2 regions of the Arthrobacter sp. NQ7 genome follow, and region 2 is predicted to be linked to the other one. Evidence: riboswitches for the same ligand, from Rfam matches in the RefSeq annotation. Region 2 holds a riboswitch; the other holds the start of a gene.
The links. A riboswitch is a leader RNA that binds a small molecule or an ion and turns the genes downstream of it on or off. The one in region 2 is predicted to bind glycine.

Region 1 (6,915 bases), on a different contig from region 2:
GATGATAGCCCTCCAACCCCAACAGCACCGCCGTCATCGTCCCGTGCCCATGCCCCGTCGCGGCCAACGACCCATACAGATCCACCCGCAACGACACCACAGCCGCGAGCTTCCCCGAGGCCTTCAACTCCTCAGCAAACACAGCAGCAGCCCGCATCGGCCCCACAGTATGAGACGACGAAGGGCCAATACCGATAGAAAACAGATCGAAAACTCCGACTGCCATGACAATTCCTAACTAAAACTCTGGTTCGGGTCACTCTGAGTGGCTGGGGTGCGCGCCTGACCGAATTCCTCCGCGTGCTCGGTCGCGAAGACGCCCGCTAAGCGGACGTGACGCTCCCTTAGACGCACGTCTCCGGAATGCGGCCAGTCGCCAAAGCACGTCACCACAGCGACGCCGCAGCAGGAAACGATGCACCGGGAATTGGTTCGGCCGCCCAAGGGAATTCACGCACCTCGTCCGCCTACTTTCTCAGCCCGGGCCGCTGGCCAAGTCCTCGCGCAACTGAAGCCTCCGCACGAGGGGCCGGCGGAGCCGGACTTTTCGAAAGCGTGCGTCAAAGCGAGGAACGAGCAGCACGCGTGAAAATGTCCGGTCCGCCGGTCCCGAAGGTGAGCCATGGGATTTCGACAAGCTCGAACACCGGCTTTGGGACTACTTGAGGCGCTTGTAGAACGGGAGGTCGACGACTTCGAAGGGCTCTGCCTTGCCGCGGAGATCGATGTCCAGGGCTGTGCCAGGTGCCGAGTGTTCGACGTCGACGTAGGCCATGGCGATGGGGTAGCCGAGGGTGGGCGAGGGCTGGCCGGAGGTGACTTCGCCGACGGCGGCGCCTTCCTTGAGGACCGGGTAGTGGGCGCGCCCGGCGCGCCGGCCCTTGCCTTTGAGTCCCACGAGGCGGCGGCCGGAGGTGCTTCCGGCGCCCGCTTCCTTTTTCGCGGCGAGGGCGGCTTTGCCAACAAAGTCGCCTTCCTTGGAGAGCGCGACGACGGCGCCAAGTCCGGCGGCGAACGGGTCGCCCTGCAGCGACAGTTCGTTGCCGTAGAGCGGCATGCCGGCCTCAAGGCGCAGGGAGTCCCGCGACGCGAGGCCGGCCGGGGCCAGCTCCCCGTCCTCTGTGACGGCGAGCAGTGCCTGCCACAGTGCGGGGGCGTCGTCGTTGTCCACAAAGATTTCGAACCCGTCCTCGCCGGTATAGCCGGTGCGGGCGAGCAGCAGTTCCTTGCCGGTGCCGCCCACCAGGAACGGAACCTCGACGGCGGCGTAGTACTTCAGCTCGGTCACCATCGGGTGCTGCGCGGCCGGGACCAGGCGCAGCAGGAGCTCCTGGGCCAGTGGTCCCTGGACCGCGATGAGGGACGTGCGGCCTGAAGCATCGTCCACCAGTGCATTGAAGCCTGAGGTCCGCTCCAGCAGTTCACGGGCGACCGTCCCGGCGTTGCCCGCGTTGGGCACCACGAGGAAGACGTCGGTGCCGTCTTCGGCCGCCGGACGGCGGTAGACGATCAGGTCGTCGATGATGCCGCCGTCCGGATTGCAGATCAGCGAATACTTCGCCTTGCCCACCGCCATGGCGGAGACCTTCCCCACCAGGGCGTAGTCCAGGAAAGCAGCGGCATCCGGGCCGGTGACCCAGACTTCGCCCATGTGGGAGAGGTCGAACAGCCCCGCAGCCTTGCGGACGGCGTGGTGTTCAGCGAGTTCGGATTCGTACTTGAGCGGCATCTGCCAGCCGCCGAAGTCCGTGAAGGAGGCGCCAAGCTTCTGGTGTTCGTTGTAGAGGGCCGTATATTTCGCGGTCATGGGGTGGCTCAGTTCTCGAACTCGGAAAGCGGTGGGCAGGAGCAGATGAGGTTCCGGTCGCCGGCCGCGCCGTCGATGCGTCCCACGGGCGGGAAGTACTTGTCCTGTTTGTGGTGGGCGGGGAAGGCGGCCTGTTCGCGGGGGTAGGCGCGGTCCCAGTCGGAGCTGACGACGGCGGCTGCCGTGTGGGGTGCGTGGCGCAGGGGTGAGTCCGTCACGGCGAAGTCCCCGTTGGCCACCTGGTCGATTTCCTTGCGGATGCTGATCATGGCGTCGATGAAGCGGTCGATTTCGGCGAGGTCCTCGGATTCGGTGGGCTCCACCATCAGGGTCCCGGCGACGGGGAAGGACAGGGTGGGGGCGTGGAAGCCGAAGTCGATCAGCCGCTTGGCCACGTCCTCGGCCGTGACCCCGGTCTTCGCGGTGAGTTCGCGCAGGTCCAGGATGCACTCGTGCGCCACCAGGCCTCCCTCGCCGGTGTACAGGACGGGGAAGTATTCGTTCAGGCGTGAGGCGACGTAGTTCGCGGCGAGCAGCGCGGACTTGGTGGCCTCGGTCAGGCCCTCGCCGCCCATCAGCTTCACGTAGGCCCACGAAATCGGCAGCACCCCGGCGGAGCCGAAACGGGACGCACTGATCGCGACACCGTGGCCTGCCTCGTGCGCGGCCTTGTTCGCGTCGCCGGGCATGAAGGGTGCCAGGTGCGCCTTGGCAGCGACCGGGCCGACGCCGGGTCCGCCGCCGCCGTGCGGGATGCAGAAGGTCTTGTGCAGGTTCAGGTGCGAGACGTCGCCGCCGAACTGGCCCGGCTGCGCCAGGCCCACCAGGGCGTTCAGGTTCGCGCCGTCGATGTACACCTGGCCGCCTGCGGCGTGGACTGCGTCGCAGACGTCCCGGACATCGCCGTCATAGACCCCATGGGTGGAGGGGTAGGTGATCATGATGCAGGACAAGGCGTCCTTGTTGGCCTCGATCTTGGCCGTCAGGTCATCGTGGTCGATGGTGCCGTCCGCGGCGGTGGCCACGACGACGACCTTCATGCCGGCCAAGACGGCGGAGGCGGCGTTGGTGCCGTGCGCCGAGGCCGGGATCAGGCAGATGTTGCGCTGCTGCTCGCCGCGGGAGTGGTGGTAGCCGCGGATCGCCAGCAGCCCGGCCAGTTCGCCCTGGGAGCCGGCGTTGGGCTGGATGGACACCTGGTCGTAGCCCGTGATCTCCGCGAGGTCCGCTTCCAGGCCCGAGATGAGTTCGCGCCAGCCCTCGGTTTGGGAGTCCGGGGCGAACGGGTGGATGGAGGCGAACTCCGGCCAGGAAATGGCTTCCATTTCGGCGGTGGCGTTCAGCTTCATGGTGCAGGAGCCCAGCGGTATCATGGTGCGGTCGAGCGCCAGGTCCCGGTCCGAGAGCTTGCGGATGTAGCGCAGCAGCTGGGTTTCTGACCGGTGTGTGTTGAACACCGGGTGCTGCAGGTAGTCGGAAGAACGCTCAACGGCGGCTTCGAGGGCAAAGCCGTCCCCGTCGGCGACCTGGGCGCCGAAGATGTCGGCAACCTGGGCGACGACGGCCGCCGTCGTGGTTTCATCCAGGGAGATGCCGACCGTGTCGCCGTCGATGTGGCGCAGGTTGATGCCCCGCGCCTCGGCGTCGGCGACGAGGGCTGCTGCGCGGCCGGGGACGCGCACGGTCAGGGTGTCGAAGAAGCTCCGGTGCAGGACCTCGACGCCGGCAGCGGCAAGTGAGGCCGCCAGGGTGCGCGCGTGGCCGTGCACCGTTCCGGCGATCGCCTTCAGCCCGTCCGGGCCGTGGTACACCGCGTACATGGAGGCGACGATGGCCAGGAGCGCCTGGGCGGTGCAGATGTTGGACGTGGCCTTTTCGCGGCGGATGTGCTGCTCGCGGGTCTGCAGCGCCAGGCGGTAGGCGGGGACGCCGGCGTCGTCCTTGGACACGCCCACCAGGCGGCCGGGCAGCGAACGTTCCAAGCCCTTGCGGACGGCCATGTAGGCGGCGTGCGGGCCGCCGAAGAACAGGGGAACACCGAAGCGCTGGGCGGAGCCCACGGCAATGTCCGCGCCCTGCTCCCCCGGGGGCGTGATCAGGGTGAGTGCCAGCAGGTCGGCGGCAACGGTTACCAGCGCGCCGCGCTCCTTGGCGGCGGCGATAACGCCGGACTGGTCCCAGACGCGTCCGGAGGCGCCAGGCTGCTGCAGCACGATGCCGTTGATGTCGCCCTCGGGAAGTCCCTGGGACAGGTCGGCGACCTCCACCTCGAAGCCCAGCGCCTCGGCGCGGCCCTGGACGATGGCGATGGTCTGGGGCAGCACGTCGCTGTCCAGGACGGTCTTGCCGTCCTTGGCATTCTTGTCCTTGTTGGCGCGGCGCATCAGCAGCACGGCCTCGGCCACGGCGGTGGCCTCATCCAGCAGGGAAGCGTTGGCGATGGGCAGTCCCACAAGGTCCTGCACCATGGTTTGGAAGTTCAGCAGCGCCTCGAGGCGGCCCTGCGAGATTTCCGGCTGGTAGGGCGTGTAGGCCGTGTACCAGGCAGGGGACTCCAGGATGTTCCGGCGGATCACCGGCGGAGTCACGGTGTCGTAGTAGCCCTGCCCGATCATCTGGACGGCGGTCTTGTTTTTCGCCGCCAGTTTACGGAGTTCGGTGAGGACTTCGACCTCGCTGAGGGCGTCCTGCAGGCGGAGGGCGGTCTCCTGGCGGATGACCTTGGGCACCGCCGTGTCCACCAGGTTGTCGACCGTGTCGTAGCCCACGGCTTTGAGCATGGTGTCGACGTCGGCCTGGCGGCGCGCACCGATATGGCGGTCTACGAACGTGGTGGAGGCTGGGGTAACCGACACAAGGAACTCCATTTACTCAGGCGGCGCAGGGTACGCCACAGCTATTCGGGTTCCTCCCCGCTCTGTATTGGACCTGAGAGTTTCCGCGTCCCCTGCCTGGGCAGGACCCGCTTGCACCGTCGGTGAGCACAACAGCCTTTGGCCCCTCCCAGGGGGAAGGATGACTGCCTGCTGCTTTCCAGAGGCGCCTCGCCGCGGCGGTACAGGGGCCTGCGAGATTCCTGGGGAGGATTTGCTCCTACGGCGCCTGCCTGTACTTCCGGCAGAACTCTCCCGCCGCAGATCAAAGGCTATTAAGTTGTGGGTTTCATGACGGCCGGTGACAGCCCTCACAACTCTCCATTGTCCTACGGGGCGGCCCCTCCCGGCAAATGCCGAAACCTACCTGCGAAGCCGTTCCAGCGCGGCCAGCAGTTCCTCAACGTCGGCCGCCCCTCCGCCCTCCGGCGCGGGCGCCACGGACAGCATGGCGTTGAAATACAGCCCGTCACCCATGTACAGCACGGCCTTGGCCAGCCCCGGCCCCACGTCGGCCGCGATTTCGTCCAGCCAGCGCTGCTGGATGGCTGCGAAACGGCGGCGGGTCTCTTCGTGCGCCACTTCGGCAAGCCTGGTGGCGGCCACGATGGCGCGGTCCAGGGGAGTGTCGGCCCAGACGGAAGAACGGATGAAGTATGCCGCGGCGCCCTCGCTGGCCGAGGCCATGGCATCGGCGTCGGCCTTGGCCAGCCCTTCCAGCCGGTCGAGCAGCACGGCGATAAGGGCTTCCTTGTTCGGAAAGTGGTACAGGAGGCCGCCCTTCGACACGCCGGCCTTTCGCGCCACGGCATCGAGGGTGGCCGCGCGCTCCCCCACTTCGATCAGCAGGGACTCGAAGGCATCAAGGACCGCGTCACGGGCTACAGGCTTTCGGGGCATGCTTCCCATCATGCCCGGCATCCGGCAGGAAAGCGGAATGCCGGCGCTTTCAAACTATACCGTCTGGACGGTATAGTTATTTCATGACGACGACCGCACCCACCCCGTTGGAGACCAGCCCGGCCCTCTCCGGCCGGCGTGATTGGGCCGCCCTGGCGCTGCTGATGTTTCCGGTACTGCTGGTGGCAGTGGACAATACGGCCCTGACCTTTGCCCTCCCGGCCATTGCCCGCGCCCTGGATCCGTCCGGCGTGCAGCTGCTGTGGATCGTCGACGCCTACCCGCTGGTGCTGGCCGGGCTGCTGGTATCCATGGGCAGCCTGGGTGACCGGATCGGGCGGCGGAGGCTGTTGATCATTGGCAGCCTGGGCTTCGCAGCCCTCTCAGCCGCAACGGCCTTCGCCCCCACGCCTGAGTGGCTGATTGCCGGCCGCGCAGCCCTGGGATTCTTTGGCGCCATTCTGATGCCGTCCACGCTGTCGCTGATCCGGAATATTTTTCCCCAGCCCAACCGCCGCCGGCTTGCGGTGGCCATCTGGGCCGCGGGATTCTCGGGCGGCGCGGCCCTGGGGCCGATCTTCGGCGGATGGCTGGTGGAGCACTTCTGGTGGGGTGCCGTGTTCCTGGTGGCAGTCCCCCTCATGCTTCCCCTGCTGGCGGGTGGGCCGGCCCTTATTCCGGAATCGAAGGACCCGGCACCAGGAAAGGTGGATATTCCCAGCATCCTGCTCTCCATGCTGGTCATGGTTCCGGTGGTTTACGGCATCAAGGCGCTGGCCACCGAGGGTCCCGGCGCAGCCGGGCTGGGCAGCATCCTCTTCGGCCTGGCCATGGGCGTCGTATTCGTCCGGCGCCAGCACCGGCTGGAGCACCCCCTGCTTGACATGTCGCTGTTCGGGAACAGCGTGTTCAGCATGGCCATCAGCGCCAACATCCTCGCCCTGTTCTCCTTCAACGGCTTCATCCTGTTCCTGGCCCAGCATCTCCAGCTCCTCGAAGGGATGACCCCGTCAGCCGCCGGCGTCGCGATGATTCCGGCACTGGCGGCCACGGTTGTGTCGGGTTTGGTCGTGGTTCCCCTGGTCCGCAAGGTGCGTCCCGGGGCAGTGGTGGCGGCGGGCCTGGCTTTCAGCGCCGCGGGCTACAGCATGGTTGCCTTCGGGAACCACGACGGCGGCCCCGCGCTGCTGCTGGCAGCCCTGCTGGTCCTGGCGCTGGGTGTCGGCACGGCGGAAACAATATCCAACGACCTCATCCTGGGCTCAGCGCCGCCGGAGAAATCCGGGGCCGCTGCTGCGATCTCGGAAACGGGCTATGAGGTGGGATCTCTGCTGG
Region 2 (6,915 bases):
AGGATAGGAAGCCCCGGGTCGTAGGCATTCACAGCCGCCACCACCGCTGACGCCTGGTCGGCATCGTCAATCACGGTCTCGTACAGCGCTCCGTGCGGCTTCACGAAGTCCACCGAAGCACCCACCGCGTGGGCTACGCCGTCGAGCGCCCCCAGTTGGTACAGCACGTCGCCGAACAGTTCGTCGAAGCTCATCCCCAGCCTTCGGCGGCCGTAGCCGGCCAGGTCGCGGTAGCCCAGGTGTGCGCCAACGGTGACGTCGAGCTCGTAGGCGGCCCGGCAGCTGTCCAGCATGGTGACGGGATCGCCCGCATGGAGGCCGCAGGCCACGTTGGCGCTGGTTGCCAGCTGGAACATTGCCGGGTCGCCGCCGGCCGTCCAGGAGCCGAACGATTGCCCTACGTCAGCGTTGAGATCCAAGTGTGTTGCCTTCCAGCGTCAGGTTGTCCGGCCCGGCGGCGGCAGTCAGCTCCCCGGGGATGGTTTCCGGCATTGGCCCGAACGCCTCCCGGGCGTTCTTGGCCACCGCACGGCCCATCACGAGGTTACCGGCTCCACCCACGACGGCACCTATCCCGAACGGAAGGGCCCGGCCGAACAGGGCAGTTCCCTGGCGCTTGAGCAGGTTCCTGAGGAAGGCCTGCTGGATCCGTTTGCGGACACTTCCGAATCCCGGCACCACCATCGACTTGGAGAGGGCGTTGCTCCAGGTGGTGGTGGCGCCGCCCGATGCCTGGCCGCTGAGTGTGCCGAGCAGGGCGGTGCCCTCCTCGCCAAGCATGATGGCCATGACCATGGTCCCGGCTTTTTCCGGGTTGGTCAGGCGGATGCCGTGGAGCTCCGCCAGTGACGTTGCGTAGAGTGCCGTCGCTTCCAGGAAGCCGACGGTGGCGGCCGCGGACAGTCCCAGTGACGCGACGGTCCCAACCCCGGGAACGACGGCGGTGGCACCCACCAGCGCGCCCCCACCGGCCACGGCCCGGAGGTAGTCACGCTCGGCGATGTCCGCCAACTGGGCGGCGGTGGCCCGCGGATGCCTCTTCTGGAGCCTGCGGATGTAGGCAAGCACCAGCGGCCGCTGGATCTGAACTGCCTTCAGCAGCATGTTGTGGACACCGGGCTTGGGCTTGCCCTCGGCGTCGAACATTGCGTTGTGGGCGGTCTCCTGTGCGATGCGTACTGCGGGGTTGCTGCGCCGGGCCATGGTCACCTTCGTTCAAATCGACCTGCAGCGGTTGGGCTGCCGTGCATTTCCATCCTATGTGGATCAACACTAAGCATGCTGAACTTTCACGCCTGCAGCACGCGACGGGCGGGCTGCGGCGGCGGGAACGGCAACTGGAGCCGGGCGCCCGCGCCGCACCCCGCCGTCGGACGTTACTTCCTGGCCTGCTGGACCTCCTCTGCCACGCCCGGGGCTTGGCCACCGTTTTGTCCGGCGGCAGCCTGGTCAGCGCGGAGCTCAGCCCGGAAGACCTCGAAGCGGGCCAGGTGGGCGGGCCGGCGGCGCAGGATGGCCCAGGCCACGCCAAGCACGACGAACCAGACGGGCGTCACGAGCAGGGCAAGGAGCGTGTCCGGCTGGGTGGTCAGGGCCCAGAGGACGAAGGCGAAGAACGCGTAGACCACCCACACTGCCGGGATGCCGCCGGGCATCTTGAACTGCGACGCATCGTGCAGGTGCGGCCGGCGCCGGCGGAAGGCGATGTAGCTGGCAAGGATGATCGACCAGACGAAGATGAAGCAGACGGCCGACACCGTGGTCACCATTTCGAACGCCTTGCCAACGTCCTGGCCGGCGTACATGAGGACGACGCCGGAGAGCAGCAGGACGCAGGACAGGAACAGGGCGTTGCTGGGCACCTTCCTCGTGGACAGGCGGCTGAAGATGCCGGGCGCGTCGCCCTCCTGGGCAAGGCCGAAGACCATGCGGGAGGTGGAGTAGATGCCGGAGTTGGCCGAGGACATGGCCGAGGTGAGGACAACCAGGTTGACCACCGTGGCGGCGGCGCCCAGGCCGGCCAGGGAGAACATGCCGATGAACGGGCTGTGGCCTGCAGCGAACTGCGTCCACGGGGTGACGGCCATCAGGATGATCAGTGCGCCGACGTAGAAAAGCAGGACGCGGACCGGAATGGCGTTGATGGCCTTGGGCAGCGTGCGCTCCGGGTTCCTGGCCTCGGCGGCGGTGGTGCCCACCAGTTCGATGCCCACGAAGGCGAACACGGCGATCTGGAAGCCGGCCACAAAGCCCATGAATTCATTGGGGAAGAACCCGCCGTGGCTCCACAGGTTGGTGAAGCTGGCCGTACCGGCGTCGCTCTGGAAGCCGGTGAAGATCATGAAGAGGCCCACGATGATCAGCGCCGCGATGGCGACGATCTTGATGAGGGCGAACCAGAACTCGGTCTCGCCGAAGGCCTTGACGGTGGCGAGGTTCAGCAGCAGCAGGATGGCCACGGTGGCCAGGCCCGGAATCCACAGCGGCAGGGCCGGCCAGAGTTCCTTGGAATAGCCCGCGATGGCGATCACGTCGGCGATTCCAGTGATGACCCAGCAGAACCAGTACGTCCAGCCGGTGAAGAAACCCGCCCACGGTCCCAGGAGGTCGGCGGCGAAGTCACTGAAGGACTTGTAGTTCAGGTTGCTCAGCAGCAGTTCGCCCATGGCCCGCATGACGAAGAAGAGCATGAAGCCGATGATCATGTACACGAAGATCACGGAGGGCCCCGCAGCGGAGATGGTCTTGCCGGAGCCCATGAAGAGGCCGGTGCCAATCGCCCCGCCAATGGCGATGAGCTGGATGTGCCGGTTGGTGAGCTGCCGTTCCAGGTGCGGGGGTTCGCTGCGGACCGCCGTGGCCGCACCGGGGTTGCGTGCTGGTTCGCCGTTGAACCGTGCTGGTTCGCCGGACGTGGGGGGATGAATCGCCATGAGGAACTCCATCGGTAAAGCGGCATTTGGGTACCGCAAAGATTGGGTTCCTCCCCGCTCTGTTGTGGACCTGAGAGTTTCCGCGTGGCCTGCTCTTGGCAGGCGGCCGCTTGCACCGTCGGTGAGCCAGGGCATGCCTGGCCGCTTTCCAGAGTTGCCTGTCCGCGGCGGTACGTGGGCCTGAGAGTTTCCTGGGGAGGGTTTGCTCCTACGGCGCCTGCTGGATGTACCCGGCAGGCTCTCCCGCCGCAGGTCAAAGGCGTATTCAGTTGGATACCGCTGCCTTTTCTGGACTGCGGTCTTCGTGCGATGGGACCGGCGCCGGCAGTCGGCCGCTCCTGATACGCTGAGCCAGCCGGCGCGGCGCCAATCCCGGGGTTCAGTGTGGTGTCCGTCACGATGGAATGTCAAACTCTTTTCGACATAACCGTTGGCCGCGCTCCTTCGGCTGCGGACGGGGCCGACGCCGCGGGCGCCGACTTGCCATAATCAGCTATTCCCGATACCTTGTGAGCCGAATCACCCACATTTGAATAAGCCTTTCGAGCTGTGACGGGAGAGTTCTCCCGGCATCCACCGGGCAGGCGCCGTAGGAGCAAATCCTCCCCAGGAATCTCTCAGGCCCACGTACCGTCATGGCGAGGCGACTCTGGAAAGCAACCGGGCTTCAATCCGGTTCACCGACGGTGCAAGCGGCCGCCTGCCAAGAGCAGGCCACGCGGAATCTCTCAGGTCCAATACAGAGCGGGGAGGAACCCATCCCATGCCGTGCCACCCCAGGCCGGCCAGACCTGGAGTTCCTCTTGACGATTCAATCGCTTCCAACATCGTTTGTTGACCGCCATATCGGCGCGCGCCGCCAGGCCGACGTCGACACCATGCTCAAAGCCGTGGGCTATGACAGCGTGGACGGCCTCGTTGACGTTGCCGTCCCCGCCTCCATCCGCCAGGAATCTGCCCTCTGCCTGCAGGACGCCCTCAGCGAGGTGGAAGTCCTCGCGGAGCTGCGCCGAATCGCCGGCCGGAACAAGACCGCCGTCCAGATGATCGGCCAGGGCTACTACGACACCGTCACTCCCCCGGTGATCCGCCGCAACATCCTGGAATCCCCCGCCTGGTACACGGCCTACACGCCCTACCAGCCGGAAATCTCACAGGGCCGGCTGGAAGCGCTGCTGAACTTCCAGACCATGGTCCAGGACCTGACGGCCCTCCCCGTCGCCAACGCCTCGCTGCTGGATGAGGCCACCGCCGTGGCTGAGTCCGTGCTGCTGATGCGCCGCGCCAACAAGGACAAGAATGCCAAGGACGGCAAGACGGTGATCGACGCCGACTGCCTCCCGCAGACCATCGCCATCGTCCAGGGCCGCGCCGAGGCGCTGGGCTTCGAGGTTGAGGTGGCTGACCTGTCCCAGGGACTTCCCGAAGGTGCCATCAACGGCATCGTGCTGCAGCAGCCGGGGGTTTCCGGCCGGGTTTGGGACCAGTCCGGCGTCATCGCCGATGCCAAAGAGCGCGGCGCGCTGGTCACCGTTGCCGCCGACCTGCTGGCACTCACCCTGATCACGCCCCCGGGCGAGCAGGGCGCGGACATCGCCGTCGGCTCCACCCAGCGTTTTGGCGTGCCGTTGTTCTTTGGGGGGCCGCACGCCGCCTACATGGCCGTCCAGAAGGGGATGGAACGCACCCTGCCCGGCAGGATCGTCGGAGTCTCCAAGGACAACGCCGGCACGCCTGCCTACCGCCTGGCGCTGCAGACCCGCGAGCAGCACATCCGCCGGGAGAAGGCCACGTCCAACATCTGCACCGCGCAGGCACTCCTGGCCATCGTGTCCTCCTTCTACGCCGTCTACCACGGCCCGGACGGGCTGAAGGCGATCGCCGAGACCGTCCACCACAAAGCCAGGGTGCTGGCAACAGCGCTTACGTCCATGGGCCGGGAGCTGGTCAGCGACTCCTTCTTCGATACCCTCACGGTCCGCGTGCCGGGCAAGGCCGCCAAGGTGATCACGGCAGCCGAGGCCCGCGGCATCAACCTGCGTTTCATCGATCAGGACACCGTTGGCGTTTCCATTGATGAGACGACGACGGCGGCAACACTGTCCGCCGTCGCCGTCGCCTTTGGTGCCGGTCCGGTGGGCGACGCCGAGGGGTTCGAACTGCCCGGGGCCGTGCTCCGCACGTCCGCGTACCTGCAGCATCCGGTGTTCACCACGCACCGGTCCGAAACGCAGCTGCTGCGCTACATCCGCAAGCTCTCGGACCGGGACCTGGCGCTTGACCGCACCATGATCCCGCTGGGCTCCTGCACCATGAAGCTGAATGCCACAGCCGAAATGGAAGCCATCTCCTGGCCCGAGTTCGCCTCCATCCACCCGTTCGCCCCGGACTCCCAAACCGAGGGCTGGCGCGAACTCATCTCAGGCCTGGAAGCGGACCTCGCGGAGATCACGGGCTACGACCAGGTGTCCATCCAGCCCAACGCCGGCTCCCAGGGCGAGCTCGCCGGGCTGCTGGCGATCCGCGGCTACCACCACTCCCGCGGCGAGCAGCAGCGCAACATCTGCCTGATCCCGGCGTCCGCGCACGGCACCAACGCCGCCTCGGCCGTCCTGGCCGGCATGAAGGTCGTCGTCGTGGCCACCGCCGCGGACGGCACCATCGACCACGATGACCTGACGGCGAAGATCGAGGCCAACAAGGACGTTCTCTCGGCCATCATGATCACCTACCCCTCCACGCACGGTGTGTACGATTCCGACGTGCGCGAGGTCTGCGATGCGGTGCACGCTGCAGGTGGCCAGGTGTATGTGGACGGCGCGAACCTGAACGCGCTGGTGGGCCTGGCGCAGCCGGGTAAGTTCGGCGGCGATGTCTCGCACTTGAACCTGCACAAGACCTTCTGCATCCCGCACGGCGGCGGCGGTCCGGGCGTCGGCCCGGTCGCTGCCAAGGCGCACCTGGCACCGTTCATGCCCGGCGACGCGAACAAGGCCGCGCACGAGGCAGGCCACGGCGTGGCCATTTCGGCCTCCCGCTTCGGCTCCGCCGGGGTGCTGCCGATTTCGTGGGCCTACGTGAAGCTGATGGGCGGCGAGGGCCTGACCGAGGCCACCAAGTCCGCGCTGCTCGCCGCGAACTACGTCGCGTCCCGCCTGAACGAATACTTCCCGGTCCTGTACACCGGCGAGGGAGGCCTGGTGGCGCACGAGTGCATCCTGGACCTGCGCGAACTCACCGCCCGCACCGGCGTGACGGCCGAGGACGTGGCCAAGCGGCTGATCGACTTCGGCTTCCACGCCCCCACCCTGGCCTTCCCCGTCGCCGGGACGCTGATGGTGGAGCCCACCGAGTCCGAGGACCTCGCCGAGATCGACCGCTTCATCGAGGCGATGATCACCATCCATGCCGAGATCGAGCAGGTCGCTGCCGGAGACTTCACCCTGGAGGCATCTCCGGTGCGCAACGCACCGCACACGGCGGCCGCCGTCGTCAGCTCCGACTGGGACCGCGCCTACCCGCGCGAACAGGCGGCCTTCCCGGTTCCGTCGCTGCGGCAGGACAAGTACTTCCCGCCGGTCGGACGGATCGACGGCGCCGCCGGCGACCGCAACCTGGTCTGCTCCTGCCCTCCGCTTGAAGACTTCGAAAACTAAAAGGACTTCCTATGACTGAGAATTACACCGCCCTCTATGAGCAGCACAAGAAAGCCGGGGCCTCCTTCACGGATTTCGGTGGCTGGCAGATGCCGCTCAAGTACGAATCCGAACTCGCTGAACACCACGCCGTCCGCAAAGCCGCGGGGCTGTTCGACCTCTCGCACATGGGCGAAGTCTGGGTCACCGGCCCGGACGCCGCCGCCTTCCTCGACTACGCCCTGGCCGGAAAGATGTCCGCTGTTGCCGTCGGGAAAGCGAAGTACTCGCTGATCTGCAACACGGACGGCGGCATCATCGACGACCTCATCACCTACCGCCGGCCG

Region 1: linked by a shared signal. The riboswitch ahead of gcvP (aminomethyl-transferring glycine dehydrogenase) and the one ahead of cycA (D-serine/D-alanine/glycine transporter) in region 2 are both predicted to bind glycine.

What each region holds. Positions count from the first base shown of each region.
Region 1 is NZ_JARFXU020000032.1:29,384-36,298, reverse strand. Features, by position in the region: partial or broken gene PUN71_RS21300 (serine dehydratase beta chain) at 1-226, opposite strand, end outside; gene gcvT (glycine cleavage system aminomethyltransferase GcvT) at 659-1,807, opposite strand; gene gcvP (aminomethyl-transferring glycine dehydrogenase) at 1,816-4,662, opposite strand; glycine riboswitch at 4,851-4,948, opposite strand; gene PUN71_RS21285 (TetR/AcrR family transcriptional regulator) at 5,044-5,580, opposite strand; gene PUN71_RS21280 (MFS transporter) at 5,664-6,915, shown strand, end outside.
Region 2 is NZ_JARFXU020000041.1:3,052-9,966, reverse strand. Features, by position in the region: gene PUN71_RS22460 (LamB/YcsF family protein) at 1-419, opposite strand, end outside; gene PUN71_RS22455 (hypothetical protein) at 403-1,203, opposite strand; gene cycA (D-serine/D-alanine/glycine transporter) at 1,377-2,933, opposite strand; glycine riboswitch at 2,983-3,091, opposite strand; glycine riboswitch at 3,092-3,189, opposite strand; glycine riboswitch at 3,477-3,576, shown strand; gene gcvP (aminomethyl-transferring glycine dehydrogenase) at 3,725-6,589, shown strand; gene gcvT (glycine cleavage system aminomethyltransferase GcvT) at 6,601-6,915, shown strand, end outside.